Regions from separate parts of the Gottfriedia sp. OAE603 genome, predicted to be linked through region 2. Evidence: riboswitches for the same ligand, from Rfam matches in the RefSeq annotation. Region 2 holds a riboswitch; the other holds the start of a gene.

The links. A riboswitch is a leader RNA that binds a small molecule or an ion and turns the genes downstream of it on or off. The one in region 2 is predicted to bind thiamine pyrophosphate.
Region 1: another riboswitch for thiamine pyrophosphate. It lies ahead of thiD (bifunctional hydroxymethylpyrimidine kinase/phosphomethylpyrimidine kinase); the one in region 2 lies ahead of ABID96_RS16190 (ABC transporter substrate-binding protein).

The regions. Positions count from the first base shown of each region.
Region 1 is NZ_JBEUNN010000001.1:405,175-408,391, reverse strand. Features, by position in the region: gene cytX (putative hydroxymethylpyrimidine transporter CytX) at 1-414, opposite strand, end outside; gene thiD (bifunctional hydroxymethylpyrimidine kinase/phosphomethylpyrimidine kinase) at 407-1,213, opposite strand; TPP riboswitch at 1,353-1,463, opposite strand; gene ABID96_RS01895 (hypothetical protein) at 1,634-2,008, opposite strand; gene ABID96_RS01890 (FTR1 family iron permease) at 1,998-3,217, opposite strand, start outside.
Region 2 is NZ_JBEUNN010000001.1:3,161,442-3,164,658, reverse strand. Features, by position in the region: gene ABID96_RS16200 (RrF2 family transcriptional regulator) at 90-530, shown strand; gene racE (glutamate racemase) at 561-1,352, opposite strand; TPP riboswitch at 1,581-1,690, shown strand; gene ABID96_RS16190 (ABC transporter substrate-binding protein) at 1,819-2,808, shown strand; gene ABID96_RS16185 (thiamine-binding protein) at 2,835-3,125, shown strand; gene ABID96_RS16180 (ABC transporter permease) at 3,125-3,217, shown strand, end outside.

The DNA.
Region 1 (3,217 bases), 2.8 Mb from region 2:
ATATAACCATGTACAAATTAATAGTCCAACTACAAGACACCAAACCCAAGGTTGGTTAAAATGAAAATCAGATGTAGTTACTACATTAATAGACCTGGCTCCTGTCACAATCATAATTGCTGTCCAGCCTAGCAGCTGTAATACATTTAATATAGAAAATAAATAACTACCATAACGTCCAAATGATATTTTAGTAGACTCCATTGCTGTTAAACGCTCTCTTGAACCAATGACACCACCTAATACAAGAAGTAGCGTACCTAGTAGATGACCGATTAATATAGCAGTCAATCCTTTTGAAAAACCTAAAGGTGCAATAAGCGCACCTGTCATAATTTCAGCGATTGAAACTGCTGCTCCGAACCAAAGTGTTGCGAAGTTCCATTTTGTTAACTTTCCAGTTAGTTTATACATGCTGTATCCCCGCCTTTTGATACATCGAATAAAAATGATGTACTGGACCTACACCTTTTCCGATAGAGAATGAATGTTGAATTGCTAGTTGTATGTACTCTTTTGCTTTACTAATCGCTTCGTTTAATGGACATTCATTCGCTAGATTAGAAGCTATGCTTGATGACAAAGTACACCCAGTACCATGAGTATTGTTAGTTACTATTCTAGTACCCTTATAATAAGTAAATTCGTATCCATCATAGCTAATATCTGTTGCATCGTTCTCTAAGTGACCACCTTTTACAAGAACAGCGCTAGCACCTAATGAGTGAATTAAAATAGCAGCCTCTTCCATCTCTTTAATCGTTGAAATGTTTCTACCTGTTATAACTTCTGCCTCCGGAAGATTAGGTGTTATGACAGTTGCCAATGGAATCAGTTCTTGAATTAAAGCTTCTTTCGCATCTGGACTTAATAAATCATAGCCGCTTTTAGAAACCATAACTGGATCAACAACAATGTGCTTCGGCTTATATTGTCTTAGTTTCTCAGCAATGACTTTAATTGTATCAATTTGTGATACCATCCCAATCTTTACTGCATCAACTTCAATATCAGTAAAGATTGCGTCTAGCTGATTTGCAATCATTTCTGGTGTAATGTCTTGAACTGCAAATACCCCTTGTGTATTTTGAGCTGTCACTGCGGTAATTACGCTCATACCAAACACACCATGAGCTGAAAACGTTTTTAAATCTGCTTGAATTCCAGCTCCACCACTCGAGTCGGACCCCGCAATTGTCAGTACTTTTTTCAATTTCTTTCCTCCTATTTAATGAATAGACTTTTTTGATCTAACAGATAGAAGTTGTGGATTGATTTAGAAAACAAAAAAGCACAAATCCCCATAGGGACTTGTGCTCGAACAAATCAATGTTATAAATACATAAAAATATGCATTTACTCGCTCACTTTCCTACGCTGGCATTATCCAGATCAGGTTAAAGGGTCAAAGACAATTGTGTCTTAATCTCAGCCGACCATTTACGGCACCCCTAGTACTATTCAAAATATCAAATTGTAATTCTATATCATATTAATTAATACTATTACTAAATTCAAGTAGTTAGACTTATTTATTCCATTCTAAATAAAAACTTTTGAAAGGATAGTTACAGGCTTACTCCCCATTGAGTAGACCATCGATAAAGAATCTACCCTTTGGGGTGCTTTAGTATTATTTTAAGTCCTTAACTTCATTAAGAACATCATTTAAATCATCTGCAGCTTCGTTAAGAGTATCTGCGTCAAGTGGAGAAACTTTTACACCGGCTTCAATAATGTGTAGAGGAGTTTCAACCTTTTCATAAAGATCTGCATCTTTATCTTTTACTGAGTCTTCAAATTTTTCCCAAGACTCTTCAAGTGCCTCTCCACTTTCTTTTGCTTTTGATTCATCATTATCAGCAACTTGCGATTTTAAATCTGTAAGTGTTTGAATCATATCATCTGATCCACTTTTAATCGATTTATCTTCTTTTGTGCCACATGCAGATAAAGTTAATGATAGTGCTAAAGTCATTGATAAAACTAATTTTTTGTTAGATAACATGTTCAATTTCCCCCGAATTTTGTTTTTTTTCATTTTTTTTATTAGAAAATCTATTAAAAATTGCAACGATACATGCAATAAGTAATAGTATAATTTGTGGTATGAAACTCTCCCAAGTAGAATATATGGCAAAGAAATCCACTGTTGGTATTGGTGCCTGCGTCGCTGGTAATAATCCAGATAATTGTAAACCGTGAACGCCCATACCCGTAAATTTGAAACATAAATAGAACATAAGAAGACTAGATATAAGGAAAAATGGTCTCATCGGAACTTTTAAACCAACTTTTAAAATTAAGTAACTTAGAATCGCTAATATGAGAACCCCCAATACAATGCCCGTTAATAAACTTGTTAATTTTATAGATGAAGCCATACCAATAAAGAACAAGACTGTTTCAGTTCCTTCACGAAATACTGCTAAAAATGAAAGAATTGAAAGTGATAATAAACTGCCAGTGTTTAAAGCTTTCGTACTCTGGGTTTGAATATAAGATTGCCATTGTTTTAAATTCGATTTACTGTGAAGCCAATAACTCATATAAAGCAACATGACTGCAGCAAATACTCCGGTCCATCCTGCAATTAAGAAATTATTACTTCCAAAAGCACCTGCTGAAAATAGTAAGTTCACGATAACGCCTAATATTATACTTACACCTAATCCAGCTCCGACTCCAAACCAGATCCACTTAGTTTTTTTCTCATGACCAGACTTTCTTATAAATCCTAATAAAGCTACCACAACAAGTAAGGCCTCTAATCCTTCTCTTAATAAAATTGTGATTGCATCTAACATTGTATAACTAGTTTTAGCTGCTAAAGGTGAAAGATAATCTCGCATATCTTTTATCGTTTTAGTTGCTGCTTTAATGTCAGGTGTTTTAGCAGACAGCATTGCGTATGAAGTAACCATATCTCTTTCTGCATCTGTATAAACTTTTTGGGATTGTGTCAATACTACCCCTTCAATACTAATCCAAGATTTTCTAAATTGATCTATCTCTGATTTTGCTCCAGATACATCATTTTCTTTTAAGTTTGATAATGCATTGTTTAATATTTGTATTAAATCTTCAACACTACCCGTATTCTTTATATTAATTTTGGATTCAGCGAACTGATGTGTAATGAACTTTTCATTTACTGCTTCCAATTCTTTTAAAGAAGTAACAAGTGTATCTTGATTGATTGTCTTTTGAGCTAATG
Region 2 (3,217 bases):
ATACATCTTTTTAGTCTCAATTTATAAAAGTTTAAAAAATGTTCACAATTATGCTATGATTAATCAAAATAAATGAGTGAGGGGAATTTATGCGGTTAACCAATTATTCGGATTACTCTCTTCGGGTTTTAATATACCTGTCCACTGAACCAAATGAAAAACTGGTAAATATAAAGGATATTGCCGAGGCGTATGATATTTCAAAAAATCATCTAATGAAAATAATCTATAATTTAGGGAAGATGGGTTATATTGAAACAATTCGAGGACGGAATGGTGGAATCCGACTTGCAAAACGACCATCGGACATAAATATAGGTGAATTAATTCGAAAGACAGAAGAGGACTTTCATATTGTTGAATGTTTCGAGGATAACAATAACTGTGTCATAACACCTGTTTGTTCTTTAAAGCATATATTTAATAAAGCATTAAATCAGTTTTTACAAGTATTAGACGAATATACCCTTGAAGATATTGTACAAAATAATTTTATGCTAAAAGAATATTTTGACTTAAATAAAAAATAAAAACACTCGAGCAAAAAATGCTTGAGTGTTTTAAAGTTTAATTTGTATTATATGTTCCAATGGTTCTTGGAATATTGAAGAAGCTATTTTGCGAAATGCCACGGGATTTCCAGTGGTAAAAAAGGAGTGTGAAACAGACTTCTTGGTTGATAATAAATTTTGCTGGTCCAGTATTGCACTAACCTCCAAAGCTGTTTGATCACCTGAACTGATTAACTTGATCTGAGAGCCAATTACTTCTTGAATAATGGAACTCAATAGAGGATAGTGAGTGCAACCTAGTATTAAGGTGTCAATGCTCGATTCTTTTAATGGACTCAAAGCCTCTTGAATAAGATCAAAAATATCTGGTTGAATGTATCTACCACTTTCAACTATTCCAGCAAATTCTGGACAGGCTAATTCTATTATTTCGACTGATCGATTAATCCTCTTTAGTGCGTGTTTGTATGCGTGGCTATGAATAGTAGCATTTGTACCAATTACTCCGATCTGATTATTTTTCGTGAGCTTTATTGCCGCTCTTGCTCCTGGATGAACGACCCCGATTACAGGAATCGGCAATTTTTCGCGCATTTCCTGTAAAACGATAGAAGTTGAAGTATTGCATGCAATGACCAACATTTTAATATCTTTGTCTAGGAGAAAGTTTGTCATTTCCCAAGTAAACTGTCTAATTTCATCATATGAACGTGAGCCATATGGGCATCTAAGTGTGTCACCTACATAATAAATTTCTTCGTTCGGTAGCTGCCTGATCATTTGTTTTGCAACTGTTAAGCCTCCAACGCCTGAGTCAATCACACCAATTGGCTTATTCATCTAGTCCACTCGCCTTCGTTATATTTATAAGCTCCCACAAACTCCCACAAACTTTTAAACCTTGTTGATCTATTATATTCATAGTGTTCATGGTGCAATTTCTGCTCTATCTTTTTCAAGAAATGAAGTTTTCTATATATACAGATTATTAAAATATTAAATTTATGTTGAAAATGAGTCGTATTTAAGGAATTTATCTGTTATATTTATCATGAAAAGTTTATATGCGAGAAAATGTGGAGGGGCCAGTGTTGCTGGCTGAGATTGTATCCTTTAGATACTGACTCTTAGAACCTGATCTGGGTGATGCCAGCGTAGGGAACAGTATCTCTTTTGATATAGTTTTTTACAGTGCATTCACGTCCGGATATTTATTCGGGCGTTTTCTTTTTGTCTAGTTCTAGTACCTGACTATGGTGCTAACACATTTCATTTGTATAAACAAAACAAAAAGGAGAGTTATAGAATGAAAAGATTACTGATTTGTTTTTTTGCACTTTGCTTAACTTTAGCAGGATGTAGTGAGCAAAATTCGTCAACACCGAAGAAAGAAAAAAAGCTACAAAAGGTGACGGTAGTATTAGACTGGACGCCAAATACAAATCATACAGGTTTATTTGTAGCAAAAGAAAATGGATATTTTAAAGAGCAAGGTCTGGATGTAGAGATTATAAGCCCGGGGCAAACAGGAGCAGATCAATTAATTGCTTCTGGTAAAGCTGATTTTGGCGTTTCTTACCAAGAGTCAATTACACAAGCAAGAGTACAAAACGTACCAATCGTGTCGATTGCAGCTGTTATTCAACATAATACTTCTGGTTTTGCTTCACCAGTTAGCAAAAATATTAAATCACCTAAAGATTTTGTTGGTAAAACTTATGGTGGATGGGGTTCACCTGTAGAAAAAGCAATTTTAGATTCATTGATGAAAAAAGAAAATGCAGATGTTAATAAATTAAATATCGTTAATATGGGCGAAGCTGATTTCTTCACGGCAGTAAAGCGAGATATTGATTTTGCTTGGATTTATCAAGGATGGACAGGTATAGAAGCAGAGCTTCGTGGTGAAAAGTTAAATATGGTTTATTTAACTGACTACAGTGATAAGTTAGATTACTATACGCCGGTACTTGCAACGAATGAAAAAATGATTAAGAATCAACCAGAAACCGTTAAGGCATTTATGAAGGCAGCATCTAAAGGATATACTTATTCAATCGATCATCCAAAAGAAGCTGCAGATATTTTGTTAAAAGATAATCCAGATTTAGATAAAGAACTAGTTCAAAAAAGTCAGGAATGGCTTTCAACTAAATATCAAGACGATGCAAGTCGTTGGGGTGAACAGAAGTTAACAATTTGGAAAAACTATGCTGAGTGGTTAACTGAAAATAAATTGTTAGAGGGTAAATTTGATCCGGAAAAAGCTTTTACAAATGAGTTTTTACCAGAATAATAATTTTTGACAAAGGGGAGCTTTAAATGTCTAATACATTAATGAGTGTACAAATTATTCCTAAAACCAATAAAATTGAGGAAGTTATTCCAGCGGTTGATGCAGCGATAAAAGTAATCGATGAGTCTGGTGTAAAATACCAAGTTCAACCATTAGAAACAACAATGGAAGGCGAATTAAATCAATTATTAATTATTGTCCAAAAAATGAATGAAAAAATGATTGAAATAGGCTGTCATAATGTCATTACACAAATGAAAATTCTATATCAGCCACAAGGTATTGCAATGGATGATTTGACGGAGAAGTATCGTTAATGAGCCGCAAACAAATAAAAGGATGGCAACCGATTCTTGTCATCCTCCTTTTTTTAATTTTTTGGCAGCTAATTATAAAGTTTTTCAAAATA